2 regions of the Neobacillus solisequens genome follow, and region 2 is predicted to be linked to the other one. Evidence: predicted binding sites of a transcription regulator. Region 2 holds the regulator's gene; the other holds the start of a gene.
What was found. Region 2 encodes LexA, which represses DNA repair genes until DNA is damaged. Its sites were predicted from a motif close to CGAACATATGTTCG; they were not measured.
Positions count from the first base shown of each region.

Region 1: a site for LexA is predicted at 5,618-5,631, ahead of ACI3K6_RS13690 (Y-family DNA polymerase). Genes of this name have one in related genera too.

Region 1 covers NZ_JBKFGJ010000012.1:23,095-31,045, reverse strand. The annotation lists gene ACI3K6_RS13720 (glycosyltransferase family 2 protein) at 1-147, opposite strand, end outside; gene proC (pyrroline-5-carboxylate reductase) at 202-1,044, opposite strand; gene ACI3K6_RS13710 (SDR family NAD(P)-dependent oxidoreductase) at 1,514-2,311, shown strand; gene ACI3K6_RS13705 (YqzH family protein) at 2,340-2,534, opposite strand; gene ACI3K6_RS13700 (aminotransferase) at 2,638-3,756, opposite strand; gene arcD (arginine-ornithine antiporter) at 3,874-5,349, opposite strand; gene ACI3K6_RS13690 (Y-family DNA polymerase) at 5,696-6,955, shown strand; gene ACI3K6_RS13685 (YolD-like family protein) at 6,989-7,324, shown strand; gene ACI3K6_RS13680 (ketoacyl-ACP synthase III) at 7,481-7,951, opposite strand, start outside.
Region 2 covers NZ_JBKFGJ010000018.1:14,847-22,797, reverse strand. The annotation lists gene tkt (transketolase) at 1-1,255, opposite strand, end outside; gene ACI3K6_RS16755 (DUF896 domain-containing protein) at 1,494-1,724, opposite strand; gene ACI3K6_RS16750 (YneB family resolvase-like protein) at 1,797-2,450, opposite strand; gene yneA (cell division suppressor protein YneA) at 2,462-2,782, opposite strand; gene lexA (transcriptional repressor LexA) at 2,939-3,562, shown strand; gene ACI3K6_RS16735 (hypothetical protein) at 3,679-3,837, opposite strand; gene ACI3K6_RS16730 (hypothetical protein) at 4,051-4,515, opposite strand; gene glnA (type I glutamate--ammonia ligase) at 4,850-6,184, opposite strand; gene ACI3K6_RS16720 (MerR family transcriptional regulator) at 6,211-6,615, opposite strand; gene ACI3K6_RS16715 (methionine gamma-lyase family protein) at 6,808-7,951, opposite strand, start outside.

The DNA.
Region 1 (7,951 bases), on a different contig from region 2:
AATAATGACGGAAAGCAATGGACCGTCTACAAGGGCTGCTTCGTTCTCTAAGGCGTCCAAGCTTTGAAACCCAATAAAAGCATCGATCAGGAAACCAATCCAAACCAAAATGCCAATTGCAAACAAAATAGTAAGGATATTTATCATTTTTCTATGTCCTTTTTTACTATTAGTGTAACGGCCCTATCGTTAATATTCAATTTATGATGACTTTCCGACTTTTAAATGGGCACATAAGGCATCGCCCATTTTTCTCGATTGAGTGGCAGCTGCTTTAATACAAGAGATGAAGGCTTGTTGGACGCCATGATCTTCTAGGACGTTTACGCCTGCTTCTGTTGTGCCTCCTGGGCTTGTCACTTCACGGCGTAATTGCTCCGGTGATTTGTGGGAGTTTTTCACCATTTCCGCGGCTCCAATTAGCGTTTGAACAATTAACTCCTTACCCATTTGTGGTTCCAAGCCAATTTCAACCGCACTTTTCTCCATTGCTTCAATGAGGTAATAAATATAGGCGGGACCGCTGCCGGATAATCCGGTTACTGCGTCAAGCTGGTTTTCGTCAACAAAGGCCGCCATTCCCACCGTTTCAAACAATTTCTGGGTTGTTTCCAGCTGTTGCTCGGAAACACGTTCATTAACAGCGATGGCTGTCGCCGATTTTCCTACTGCAGCGGATGTATTTGGCATAGCTCTGGCAATCGACAGAGGTTTGTCAGCCAATGCTTCAATGGTATTCATCGAGACACCGGCAAGCACTGAAATAATCAGCATGTCTTTAGATAAGTACTCCCGGATATAGGCAATGGCTGAAGCGGCATCCTTTGGTTTCATTGCCAGCATGACAATGTTTGCTCCTTCAAAAAGTTTGGATAAATCATAGGTGTTTTGGATTCCGTAAAGCTCCCCAAGCTTTGTTAACCGTTCTTGATTAGAATTGTTTGTCACCCAAATATTCTTTTTATCCATTAATCCATTTTCGAGAATTCCTGAAATGAATGCTTCTGCCATCGACCCTGCACCGACAATTGCCATTTTGTTCATGAAAAAACTCCTCCTTTTTACTGAAAAAACAAAAAGACCCTTCATCCTCAAAGGACGAAAGGTCTTGCTTCCGTGGTACCACCTTCATTGATTCCGGTACCTGTTAATGGTGGCTGAAATCACTCGAATCCGTTAACGCCGGAATACGTTAGGTTTGCCTAAATGCTCGTAAGGTAGGTTTCGATGAGTAGGGGGTGGTGAAGTCTCTCAGCCTCTGAACTTCACTCTCTTTCACCGTTTCTCATTTACTGGCCTTAGTCATGACATAATCGAATCAAATTTTAATAGTGATTATGAAGGATACTGAGCTTGTCTGTCAAGAGTTAATTTACTAAATTTTTAGATATTTATTCGATAATATATGGGGAAAGCCCCGGCTTGACTATTCCAAATCAATCAGGGAAATTATTAATATAAAGATAAGAGGCCGTCGATAATCCGAAGGGCTATATTCAGATGAGGTGTTGTCATGGTTAGGGAACGATTAGCAGGTAAAAATATAGTCATAACTGGTGCTTCCGGAGGAATTGGAGCGGAGATTGCCAAACTTTGTGCAGCAAGTGGGGCCAATCTTGTTTTGCTTGCACGAAGCATCGATAAATTAAAACAGCTACAAACAAATTTGACACAAAAGTATCAGGTAAATGTGCAAGTGTTTCAACTGGATGTGGCAAATACGGATCAAGTGGAAGTCGTTTTTGATCAAATTTTTGCGGAGATGGGTCATGTTGATATTTTAGTTAATAATGCCGGGTTCGGGATTTTCCGTGAAGCCCACGAGGCGGGTATTGATGAAGTGAAGGGGATGTTTGAGGTAAATGTGGTCGGATTAATTGCCTGCACGTCCAAAGTTTTGCCAGGCATGCGTGAACGTCGCTATGGCCATATTATCAATATTGCTTCACAGGCAGGAAAAATTGCTACCCCGAAATCCAGCGTCTATTCAGCAACAAAGCATGCTGTTCTTGGCTACACCAATGCACTAAGAATGGAGCTGGATGATTATAATGTTCAGGTGACATCCGTTAATCCGGGACCGATTGCGACCAATTTTTTCAATATCGCAGACGAAGGGGGCACTTATGTAAAAAATGTTCAAAAATTCATGCTTCAGCCCGAATTCGTTGCCGGAAAAGTCGTTGACAGCATGCTGACCAAAACCCGTGAAATTAATCTGCCTCGCTGGATGAATATGGGGAGCGCTATCTACGTGCTTTTTCCACGATTGTTCGAGCGAATTGGCAAAAAAATGCTTAGTCAAAAATAATCCAATGCCTCTGTGATCAGGGGCTTTTTTATGATCCTGTTAGATACTCATAGACCACATCGTTGATAACCCCGAATAAATCTGTTGCAGGCTCTTCTTGTATTGTTTGGAGAATTTGGTCAGTTAATTTTTCCAAATCCTTAGCACCAAGCGGCATTGATTCCATTTCATAATATTGTTTCAAGCAATTTTTAATCATTTTTTCGACCAGTTTTTTCTCCATCTTCAGGATCACCTCAAGACCATTATACGTTTTTTTTCATAAACTTAATAAATAGTTAAAAAGGAGTACTGGAATGGTTCCAATACTCCTTTTGATGAATAGCTTAATCAAATTTTCGCAAATAAGACGATAACTCAGCCAGCCCTTTTTTTAACGTTTCAGTTTTTGTACAATACCCTAATCGGGCATGTTCCGGAACATCAAACCGATTGCCCGGCACTAATAAAACCCCTTTTGTTTTTAATAAATCTATGCAAAAATCCTCTACATCTATGGGGATATCCAAATGAATAAAGGATGTTGAAACAGCCTTTGGAAATACTAAAGAGACCCTTGGTTCATGTTTGGCCCATTCCTTTAAAATTTCCAGGTTGGTGAATACAATTTCTCTGTTTCGGTTTAATACTGCTTCTTTGTTTTTCAGTGTATGTACTGCAATGACATCATCAAGCACACCAGAACAAATCATGGTATAATCCCGATATTTTCTAAAAATATCAGCCACCTCTTGGTTACTTGCAGTCCAGCCAACCCTTACACCAGGTACAGAGTAGGTTTTGGATAAACTATTAGTGGCAATCCCTTTATCGTATAAATCTACAATGGAGGAAACCTGCTGATTCGGATCTAGTGGTTTATAGACTTCATCTACTAAAATATAGGCACCGACTTCTGACGCAATCGCTACAATTTCTTTTAAGAGTTGATCATCCAAGACGGTTCCCGTTGGATTGTTAGCATTGTTCAAACAAATCATTTTCGTATTGGGACGAATCATTGATTTTAATTCTTCTAAATCCGGCATCCAATCATTTTCTTCGTATATTTCCCATAAAGAAACTTCCGCTCCCAGGGAACGAGGGATATCGAATAATTGCTGATAACTCGGGTGCATCGCTATCACATGATCATTTGGCTCAATAAGGGAATAAAGAGCTAAAAGATTCGCTCCAGTTGCTCCATTCGTCTGCAAAATACATTCGGGAGGGACATTTTTGTATAGCTTGCTTACCTGTTGTTTGAATTCAGGAGATCCTTCAATCCAGCCATAATTCATTTTTACATCAAAAATTTTATCAAAGAATTCTTTGGGGTTTGTCCCATCAATGCTAATTAATTCTTCTAGTGTAAAAGAGGCAATGGAGCTTCCGGCTATATCATAAACAGCATCATTTTCCCAAACATTTAACCATTCTTCGACTCCAAAATTAGCAATTTCCATCTGTCAGTCTCTCCTTATTTTTTAGGCTCTATTAAACTGGTCTGTTGATTTCCGCTTCAATCAACAGGGTATAAAATCAACAGTGTCCTTTAACACAGCCATTTTTTTAAGAATGCATTAAAATTGAACTTTTCCCGTTAAGATTAAATAAATGGCAATCATCGCTCCGATTACTATTACAGTCGCTGCCATCCATTCTTTTTTTGATAAAAGCTCTTTAGCTCCTTGTTCTTTCCGGGCTTTCATAAAGAAGAAAATTCCAGGGATATAAGCTGTAAAACATAACAATGTATAAGAGAGACCGGCAGCCCATATTCCCCAAATCTGGAAGGCGAGCGCACAAATACCGATTATTAATTGCAAAACTTCACCTTTTTGCTGGCGGTTTTGATAGGATAATTTCACTTGGTATAAAGCGACAAATACATAGCAAATTAAAATTGCGGCAGTACATAATGAATAAGCAAAATTATAGGCTTTATCTGTAAATAAAAATGTAAAGACAAACAATTGAATAAGTGCGGCAGTGACAATTAATGAAAATGTTGGAGCATTGGCTGTATTAGTTCGGCCAAAAGCTTTAGGCAATAAGCCTTTCCTGGACATCAATAAGGTGGTTTCTCCTGGAAGCATGGTCCAGGATAACCAGCATCCAATCAACGAAATGATTAAACCGATATTAATAAAGGCAGCTCCCCATGGTCCGACAACATCTTTAAAAATATAAGCAATGGAAGGCTGTTTCACTGAAGCTATTTCTTGTTGACTCATGATTCCGTAGGGAATGATGGAAGCTAGGACATAGATAAGTAATAGTCCTAATAAACCTAAGATTGTTGCCTTGCCTGCATCTGATTTTTTTTCTGCCCTTGATGAAAGCATGGAAGCTCCTTCAATCCCAACGAATACCCACATCATCACCATCATGCAGCTTTTTACCTGATTAAAGACAGAACCTGAATCAATATTTGTGGAAAGTTTCCCCCAGAAATTAGCCGTGAAAATATCCAATTTAAAGGCAAAGATTCCGATAACGATAAAAACAAAAAGTGGAATGAGTTTACATATAGTAATAATCGTATTAAGCAGGGTAGCGCTTTCAACTCCTCTGTTAACAATGAATGTTAACCCCCACATTAAAATGCTCGCGAAAATAATCGATGGTATATTCTGTCCATCTTTAAAGACTGGAAAGAAGTAAGCAAATGCACTCATGATCATAGTGGCAAATGCTACGTTTCCAAGCCATGCTGAGAGCCAGTATCCCCAGCCGCTAATAAAGCCGCTGAATTTGCCAAACCCTTCCTCGGCATAACTAAAAATGCCGTCCAAGTCAGGTCGTTTTTTTATTAAATTATTAAAACTAAGAGAGAGCATCAGGATCCCAAAGCCAACAATTGTCCATGCAATTAAAGCTGGACCCGGTGCTGCTCCGGCTGCTAAATCTGTTGGCATCCCAAAAATTCCGCCTCCGATGGACGAACTAATTACCAGGGCAACTAAAGGAAGCAGCCCAATTTTTTTTACCTTTCCTGTCGTATTCTCTGATGCATGAACTTCACTTGCGGGAACCTTTTCTGCATTACTACTCATCTAATTTCCTCCTCATGTGAAATATGGCTTGCCATACTTTTATTGTAAGGAAAGAAGCTCACTTATTTTGTTAAGGTTATTACATATCAAATGTAAAAATCATTATGTTTTTTTGTTGTTTTTATAAGCTTTTGTTGTATATTCATGCATCAAAGTGATTAAATACATGAGTTTTTACCGGTATATTCCTTGGATGTCATATTTTGTTCAAATAAAAAATTTCCAAGAAAAAGGATTACGGTAAGCGACAAAAAATTTCCATTGAATAGGAACGTATATTCGCTTAAGATAATAAATATAATATAAAGAACTAATGTTCGTATTTTTGGGGTTGTGGGGGAATTTCATGGTTGATTACAGCACCTTACCGCAAAATAAAATTTTATGTGTAGACATGAAGAGCTTTTACGCCAGCTGTTCGGCAGTTATGGAGGGACTTGATCCGTTGAATTGCTATTTGGCGGTAGTCGGGGATAAAGACAGGGAGGGGAGTATCGTACTTGCAGCTTCACCTAAGCTGAAAAAGGAATTCGGCATCAAAACAGGATCACGGCTGTTTGAGATTCCCAAAGACCCGCGAATTATCTTGGCCGAACCGAAAATGCGAACGTATTTGCGTATCTCCACCGAGATCTCTCGTGTGTTCAACCGTTATGTGCCAAAAGAAGCCATACACACGTACAGTGTTGATGAAAGCTTTATTAAGGTGGATGGGGCCCTGCATTTGTGGGGAGACGCCGAGACAATTGCTGAAAAAATCAAAAAGGATATTGAACGGGAATTTCAGTTGCCTTGTGCGGTTGGCATTGGGCCCAATATGTTGCTAGCAAAGCTTTGCCTCGATCTTGAGGCAAAACGTCATGGAGTAGCGGAGTGGACCTATGAAGATGTCCAGACCAAGCTGTGGAAGGTATCTCCGCTTAGAGAAATGTGGGGAATCGGCCGTCGTGTTGAAAAAACGTTAAACGGTATGGGCATTTTCACGGTTGGCCAACTGGCCCGCTATGATTTAGAACAGCTGGAAAAAAAGTTCGGTGTTATGGGCAATCAGCTTTATTATCATGCCTGGGGAGTGGACCTTTCTGATTTGGGGGCACCAATCATTGAAGGGCAGATCAGCTTTGGAAAAAGTCAAATTCTCCTAAGGGATTATAAGGATGAAGAGGAGATCAGGCATGTCATTTTAGAAATGTGTGAAGAGGTTGCCCGGAGAGCGAGGACAAGGCGAAAAGCAGGAAGAACCATCAGTCTGGGAGTCGGCTACAGTCAGGATGAATTCGGAGGCGGTTTTCACCGTTCAAGAACCATTCTGCAGCCGACCAATGTAACGATGGATCTCTATCGTGTATGCCTTGAATTATTTTACGAGCACTATAATGGCAAGACGGTCAGGCAAATTTCCATTTCTCTTGCCAATATTGTGGATGATTGCGAGCTTCAGCTTAATCTTTTTGATAGGGGAGCCCATAAACGGCGCGAGTTGGGCTATGTCGTTGATTCTGTCCGCAGACGCTTTGGCTCGGGATCCCTGCTGCGGGCAGTTTCTTACACCTCCGGAGGAACCGCCAAACACCGGGCTACTTTGGTTGGAGGGCATAAAATGTAAAAAGAAAGACAATACGGAAAGAAGGAAAAAACGATGATTCGCGACCGCGGAAGAATCAAATGGACATCAATGATGCTTCCTGAGCATGTGAAATTACTCAGAGATTGGGTGAAAGAGGATCAGTACGAGGAAAAGATTGAAATGGATGAACAGCAGTTTGAGCTGATGAATGAAATACTCGCAGAGGCCATCGAATTTGATCAGTACGTGACCATTACCCATTACAGACAGCGAAACTATGAAATCGTCATTGGCAAAATTCATTACTGGGATGAAATCTCCCATAAGCTGCATGTAGTGGACCGGTTTCAAGAAACCCATCGAATTCCCATTGACACCATTGCTGACATACGGCTCACTGATGAATAAAGAGAGGATAGATGAACAGGACTAAAATACCTTTATTCATCTATCCTTTTTTGTACAATAAATGCCTCCATTACCACCACAACAGCCTATGATATTACAAGGAGCTTGAGGAGATCCCGAGTTTATTTTAAGTGGAATATTTCACAATGTTTTACTCTACAATGGTTTTGGTGCATTAATTTGTTCATCTAAATTTAGATGTAGCAATTGTCCAGCATGAACTAAACCTGAACCAAAACCATACAAAAGAACATGGTCTCCGTTTTTAACTTTTCCCTCACGGATTCCAAGGTCAAGTGCTAAAGGAATTGTTGCAGCAGAAGTATTGCCAAAGTTCACCAAGCTATAAAGAGTTTTTTTCATTGGAAATCCTACTTTTTCACTAATCGGTTCGATTAGCCGTAAGTTAGCACTGTGAGGGATAAACCAATCAATTTGCTCTAAATTCGTTTGAGTTTTTTCTAGAATTTGTTTTACGCTATCAGGAACATTTCTTACAACCCAACGAAACACTTCCCTGCCGTTTTGAACAAGATATTGAGTATCAACCAACTCAATTCCATTAACCTTCTTGGATAGTCCAGGACGATACACATGTTGTGCGCCACTTCCGTCACTTCCCAAATG
Region 2 (7,951 bases):
TAGCAGCACCCATCGCGAATTCACGGACACCAAACCAAACGTTCCGGCCTTCATAGGAATCAGGCATGAAATCCTTTGAACCTTTAATCATCGTTTTGTTGGATCCTGCAAGGTCCGCTGACCCACCAATTAAGATTGGAAGATTTTTTGCAATTCCATTGATTACTTCACCAGAAGAAGCACGTGATGCTAACGCCGTTCCTTCAGAGTACACAGGTACATCCTTGTCCCAGCCTTCAGGAAGTTCATGATTTAAAACTTGCTCTAATTGTTTTGCTAATTCTGGATAGTCATTTTTATACTGAGCAAAAAGGTCATTCCACTCTTTTTCTTTCTTCTCGCCATTTTCAACGATAAGCTTTTGGAAGTTAGAGTAAACTTCTTCTGGTACATGGAAGTCCTTTTCAAAGGTCCATTTATAGGCTTCTTTCGTAAGCTTTAATTCATTGGCACCTAGAGGTGAACCGTGTACTCCAGAAGTGCCGGCACGATTTGGAGAACCATAACCGATTACTGTTCTAACCTCAATCATCGTTGGTCTATCTAAATCATTTCTAGCTTCTTCTAATGCTTTGGAGATTTCTTCTAGGTTGTTTCCATCCTCAACACGAAGATACTGCCAACCATAAGATTGGAAACGTTCTTTCACACTTTCAGAGAAAGATTTATTTAAATCCCCATCTAGTGAAATATCGTTAGAATCGTACAGAACGACTAAACGTCCTAATTTCAAGTGACCTGCTAAGGAAGCAGCTTCTGCAGATACACCTTCCATAAGATCTCCGTCACCACAGATACTATATGTAAAATGGTTCACGAGTTCATATTGATCTTTATTATACACAGATGCTACGTGGCGTTCAGCCATTGCCATACCTACAGCCATAGCAATACCTTGTCCAAGTGGACCGGTAGTTGCTTCAACTCCTTCAGTATGACCATACTCTGGATGCCCAGGAGTTTTGCTACCCCACTGACGGAATTGTTTTAAATCATCCATAGATAAGTTGTATCCAGATAAGTGTAGCATGCTATATAACAAGGCAGAGCCATGTCCGGCTGAAAGAACAAAGCGATCACGATTAAACCAATGAGGGTTTTTAGGATTATGGTTCATAAAACGTGTCCATAAAGCATATGTCATTGGAGCGGCACCCATTGGCATTCCTGGATGTCCGGAGTTTGCTTTCTCAATAGCATCAATCGAAAGCGTGCGAATCGTAGTAACGGATAAATCGTCAATAGTATTAAACATAATTACATCCTTTCTTCATCTAATAGGATTTATAAGCACACATCATTAATATTATAGTGCATCTACATATTATTCAACACATTACAACAAATTAAGCTAGGAAAGTCATTTTGTTCTTTATTTTGACACAGAAGTGACTAATCTATGTAAAAAAGCCGCCCAAGAACAAATTGTTTTTCATCTAAAACATAATCCATTGTGATGAAAAATTAATCTGTTCAAGACAGCATTTTGTGTATTAATGTAATTTATTCTTTTTTATACGCTTTATTTTTTCTGGAGTAACATCGTTTCCTAATGGGTCGATAATAGTAGTATTGGTCAAAGTATCAATCATATTGGAACGAAATGCAGCAAGATACTCACTTCTTAGTTTTGATTGCTCTTTTGCCTCGATTTCGGTTAAGCCTGTCGCTTTTGCTTTTCTGGCTAATACATTAATTCTGGCAATTTTCTCTTTGGATAGCATAAAGCCCATTCCTTTCAAAAAATCTGTTTAGATAACAACAGATTTTACTAGAAAAAAGAGGCAATGACAAGATTATTGATTTTCTTCTTGTTCTTCCATATATTCTTGGTATCTACGATGAACAGTTGCTTTTGAAACAGGATACCCGAAACCTCTTAAGGTAGCTGCTATTTCAGCAAAGGTGAGCTTATTTTTTCTAAGCCTAACTACTTCATCGATAGGCATCTCCAATTTTTCTCGTCCAGAATTCATCCCTTGGTTTGATAAGTTTTTCTGTGGTTTGTAACCCTGCTCAACAGCTCGTTTCATGCCACGTTTAATTTTCACATTATGTAATTTTCTTTGGTATTCCTCAACCATACCGACTATTTTCAGGACCATAGAATCTGATTCCGACAGTTGTAATTCTCCATTATGTGAAATACTAAAAAGCTTAATTCCTTCTTTTAAAATACAGTGTAAGATGGCAATTTTGGCATTACCTCTTCCAATTCTTGTTTCATCCTGAATTAATACCGCATTAATGTTTTGATCCTTTATATGTTCTAAAAGTTGAAGAATTCCATCTCTCTCCAAATCATAACCACTTGCCTTTTCTTTAATAATGTTGACGATCTCAAATTGATGGAAATTAGCGAGCTGTATTAATTCTTCCTCTTGTCGTTCTAATGAAGTCTCCTGGGTTTCTTTATTGGTGCTTACACGACAATAAATAATAGCTTTCATTCTATTACCCTCTATTCATTTGCTACACTTGCAAATTGATTGGTCGTTTCGTCTTTACTTACTGGGATCATTATCTTCTCTCCAGGGTATATTTCCTCACCGATGTTTTCATTATGTTTTTTTACCCAATTAACAAATTCCTCGTTAGAAAGCGAATGAAGTCCTGAATATTGTTTGGAAATCTTCCATAAGGAGTCCCCTTCAGAAACTGTTACTTTTACATATTTATCTTGATCGATCGTTTGGTTTTTCACAGAAAGTATGAATGCAAGAGAACAACTTAAAATAACAAGAATAATAGTAAATGAATATTTACTCCATAATTTTTTCATCATTATCACCTCTTACGGAATGTATGTTCGTTTATTTGCCTTGATTATATTACGAACATTTGTTTGTTGTCAAGTTATTTTCGAACTTATGTTTGTATAACGATAGCGAACATGTTATAATTAAGGTAAGAAAAACCAGGCGAGGTGCAATTTATCATGGTAAAAATATCAAAGCGGCAGCAGGATATCCTGGAATTTATTAAAGAAGAAGTCAAAAGCAAAGGATATCCCCCATCTGTACGGGAAATAGGGGAAGCTGTTGGACTTGCCTCCAGCTCCACTGTCCATGGACATTTAGCTAGATTAGAAAGTAAAGGGTTTATTAGAAGGGACCCTACAAAGCCTAGGGCGATCGAAATTTTAGAAGTGGATGAGGCGGCACATATTCCTAAAAATAGGGTAGTAAATGTTCCTGTTGTTGGTAAGGTAACTGCCGGTCTACCTATTACAGCTATCGAGAATGTTGAAGAGTATTTTCCTTTACCAGAAAGACTTGCTCCAGCAGATGAACATATTTTCATGCTTGAGATTATGGGTGAAAGTATGATTGAAGCTGGCATACTTGATGGGGATTATGTCATTGTAAAACAACAGCAAACAGCCAATAACGGGGATATTGTTGTAGCCATGACAGAGGAAGATGAAGCTACTTGTAAGAGATTTTTCAAGGAAAAGGATTATATTCGTTTGCAGCCTGAAAACTCTACAATGGAACCAATAATTTTGAAAAACGTTTCGATATTAGGTAAAGTAATCGGCGTTTATCGGCAGATTCATTAAAGTGTATTAAACCGGCAGGTGCCGGTTTTTTGTTTTCATAGGTTCATAATCACTTACATATTATACAAAACATACACCTCCAAATTTTGGACTTTAACCTAAATTCGGGGGCTATTCTAAAAAACTCTATTTTTTTCACCGTAGGTCCGATCATATCCGCGATTTTGCAATTCAATGACTAATTGTTTTGCTTGTTCGTAAGTCGTTTCAATAACAAATTGATATGGATCTATTTCAGCAGGTTGTTCACCAGGTCCATATATATTTCTTGGCAACTCCCTCACTTTTTATAGCCACGCTTTTCGAACTCTAATACCAAATCTCTTGCCTGCCAATACGCTGCATTTGGAATAATTATTTTAGGGAGACTCTTTCGCACCCCTTCCTGTTTTTTGGTAAATCCGGTATTTTCATAATTACTATACTGTAAGCTAGTTTCATTTAAATATACATCGATAAAAACAGATTGTAAAAATGATTTGTAGTGTCTATTTTTCTATTGATTCGACATAATAATATATACCATTATTGGAGTCAATTTTAGGATTTACCATTCCTTTTTTGGTTTCGATTGCTATATTTTTATCTTTAGTTACACCGGTAAAAATGACAAACTTCTTATTTGAAAGTGTTTTTGTTTCCCAACTTATTTTAGACACATTTACTAGGACGTCTGGATTGGCTCTATACCAAGTATATTTCCCGTTCCTTTTACTAATGTTCGAAACTCCTAATCCTATTCCATTCTTTAATTGTTTTTTGTAAAAAATAAATAATTCACCGTTGTCCTTTACTTTACCTATAACATCTTTTTTATGAACGTTTTCTTCTTTTAATCCATAATTAATAGCTTTATCCACATCTTTAAACCACTTTACATTTTCATTTTCATTTACCAAAACAGAACAACCAGTTGTAATTAAAACAATTAATAAAATACAAAACTTTTTCAAAACGAAATCAGCTCCTTCATTTTGGTACTTTTTTTATTCTATGTATCGGAAATAAAATCCTTTAGAGGTATATATTACTAACTTCTTGATATTAAAAGCCATTAATCGAAGGACGAATATCGAAAGAAAAGTGGTATTCAGAGGTGTTTAGGAATAGAGCTCCAGAAATGGTCAATGTGAAATGAATGGAAATTGAATTGATTGATATGCACGAAGAATATTCAAAAGATTTTAGGGATGAATTGTAAAAAACAATATTTACCTATGCCTCCTAGGCAAACTTCTACTCAAATAAAAAAGCCCTGACGCATAGAGCGCCAAGGCTTCCCCTATATTAGTACATGCTCATGTACTGATCTCTTTCCCATTGATGAACGACGGTGCGGAACATATCCCACTCAATCTCTTTTGCTTCCAAAAAGTGTTCAAGAATGTGTTCGCCAAGACCTGCTACGATTACTTCATCTGATTGAAGTAATTCAAGAGCTTGAGCTAGTGTCGCAGGAAGATCTACGATACCTTCTTCAATTCTCTCGTCTTTGCTCATCACGTAGATGTTACGATCTACTGGAGCTGGAGGAGTTAATTGATTCTTGATTCCATCAAGACCTGATTTTAATAATACTGCCATTGCTAGATAAGGGTTTGCTGCCGGGTCAACACTACGAACTTCGATACGAGTGCTTAGACCGCGAGATGCAGGGATACGAATTAATGGTGAACGGTTTTGTGCAGACCATGCAACATAACAAGGTGCTTCGTAGCCTGGTACCAAACGCTTATAAGAGTTTACTGTAGGGTTTGTTACTGCTGTAAAACCAGAAGCATGTTTGATAACTCCTGCGATAAATTGACGAGCCGTATCACTCAATTGTAAATCGCCTGTTGGTTCAAAAAATGCATTTTGGCCATTTTTGAATAAGGAAAGGTTGCAGTGCATTCCAGAACCGTTTACTCCGAATAATGGTTTTGGCATGAAAGTTGCGTGCAAGCCATGCTTACGAGCGATTGTTTTTACAACAAGCTTAAAGGTTTGAATTTGGTCACAAGCTGTTAAGGCATTAGCATATTTGAAATCAATTTCGTGCTGACCTGGTGCTACTTCGTGGTGAGAAGCTTCAATTTCAAAGCCCATTTCTTCAAGTTCAAGGACGATATCACGACGGCAGTTTTCACCAAGATCTGTTGGGGCAAGGTCGAAATAACCACCCTTATCGTTTAATTCTAATGTTGGTTCGCCTTTTTCATCTAATTTAAATAAGAAGAATTCTGGCTCAGGTCCTAAGTTGAAATCAGTAAAGCCAAGATTTTCCATTTCTTTTAATACGCGTTTTAAGTTATTGCGCGGGTCACCAGCAAACGGTGTGCCATCTGGATTGTAAATATCACAGATTAGACGTGCCACTTTACCTTTTTCAGCAGTCCAAGGGAAAATCACCCAAGTATCTAAGTCTGGATATAAGTACATATCTGATTCTTCGATACGAACAAAACCTTCGATAGAAGAGCCATCAAACATCATTTTGTTATCTAATGCTTTTTCTAATTGGCTGATAGGAATTTCAACGTTTTTGATTGTTCCTAAAATGTCAGTGAATTGCAACCGGATAAATTTAACATTTTCCTCTTTTGCGAGTTTTTGAATATCAGCTTTCGTATACTTCGCCATGATAAACCCTCCAAATAATAATTTATTTAATGGAAAAAGCGTGAAAGATCGCCTTGTCGTAATGATGAACGGTTAAATCTACCATTTGAGTGCATTAACTCGTTTCTCAGTAGTTTTCTAAGTTCTTCATCAGATAATTCGCGTTTTTCCTTTTTAACTTGTTGTTCAGTTTCACTAGCATGTTGCTCTTTTACCAAGAATAGTTGTTTAATTCCCGCCATGTTGACTCCTTGGTCAATTAGATCTTTGATCTCTAGGAGTCTATCAATATCATTCAAACTGAAAAGACGTCTGTTTCCATCGGTTCTGGCCGGAGAAATCAATTGATGCTCTTCATAATATCGAATTTGTCTAGCAGATAATTCGGTTAACTGCATAACGGTTCCGATTGGAAACAATGGCATGGAACGGCGAATTTCTTTTCCGCTCACTTGAATTTCTCCTCCTCTTTGCTAATTCATATTGCTATTATATTTGGTGTAAGAAAATATGTCAACAATATGTAAGGAAATCTAACATGGTTTTTTATTTTAAATTTTTTATTTGTTATATTTTTTAGAATATATAAATAGAACTTAAAAAGGACAGCCCTATTTATGAGCCGCCTTCGTATGTTTCCCCTATTAAAAATGTATTAATCCTTTTTCAACCAAAGAATCAATCCCCAAGAGAATAGCAATCTTTACATGGGAATATGTTAGCCCCCCCTGGACATAGACAACGTATGGCGGTCTTATAGGGCCATCAGCTGTAAGTTCAATACTGGCTCCCTGCACAAATGTACCTGCTGCCATGATCACATCATCCTCATAACCCGGCATATAATTTGGGTACGGGGTTACATAGGAATTTACCGGTGAGGCAAATTGGATTGACTGACAGAAAGCAACCATCTTATCCTGGTCATCGAATTGAACAGATTGTATTAGATCGGTTCGATTCGCATCCCATTTTGGGGATGAATTTAACCCTAATTCTTCAAGTATTGCTGCAGTAAAGACGGCTCCTTTTAAAGCCTGTCCCACTACATGTGGAGCTAAGAAAAATCCTTGGTACATATCCTGAAGACTATAAAGGGAAGCGCCAACCTCCCGACCAATCCCAGGTGCCGTCAATCGGTATGAACAGGCTACTACCCATTTTTCCTTACCGACTATATATCCCCCTGTCTTTGCAATGCCACCGCCTGGGTTTTTGATCAATGAACCAGCCATTAAGTCGGCACCGACATGGCATGGTTCCCTGTCTTCTACAAATTCTCCGTAGCAGTTATCAACAAAAACGACTACCTCTGGCTTGATTTCTTTAACATACTTTATCATTTCCCCGATTTCATCGATTGTAAACGAAGGTCTAGTGGCATAACCTTTTGAGCGTTGAATGCCAATCATTTTCGTGTTTGGTTTTATTTTTTCTGTTACTGACTTCCAATCGATATGACCTGATTCAGTCAAGTCCACATGATTATAAGTAATGCCGAAATCCTTTAAGGAACCAACCCCATTACCGCGAATACCCACAATCTCTTCAAGAGTGTCGTAAGGCTTGCCTGTTATATACAGCAGTTCATCACCTGGCCGGAGCACGCCAAATAATGCCGTGGAAATGGCATGGGTGCCGGAAGTGATTTGTGAACGAACAAGTCCGGATTCTCCTCCAAATACATCCGCATATACAGATTCCAATGTATCTCTGCCCATATCATCATACCCATATCCAGTAGTGGGATTGAAATGAGATTCACTTACTCTGTGTTTTTGAAAGCTT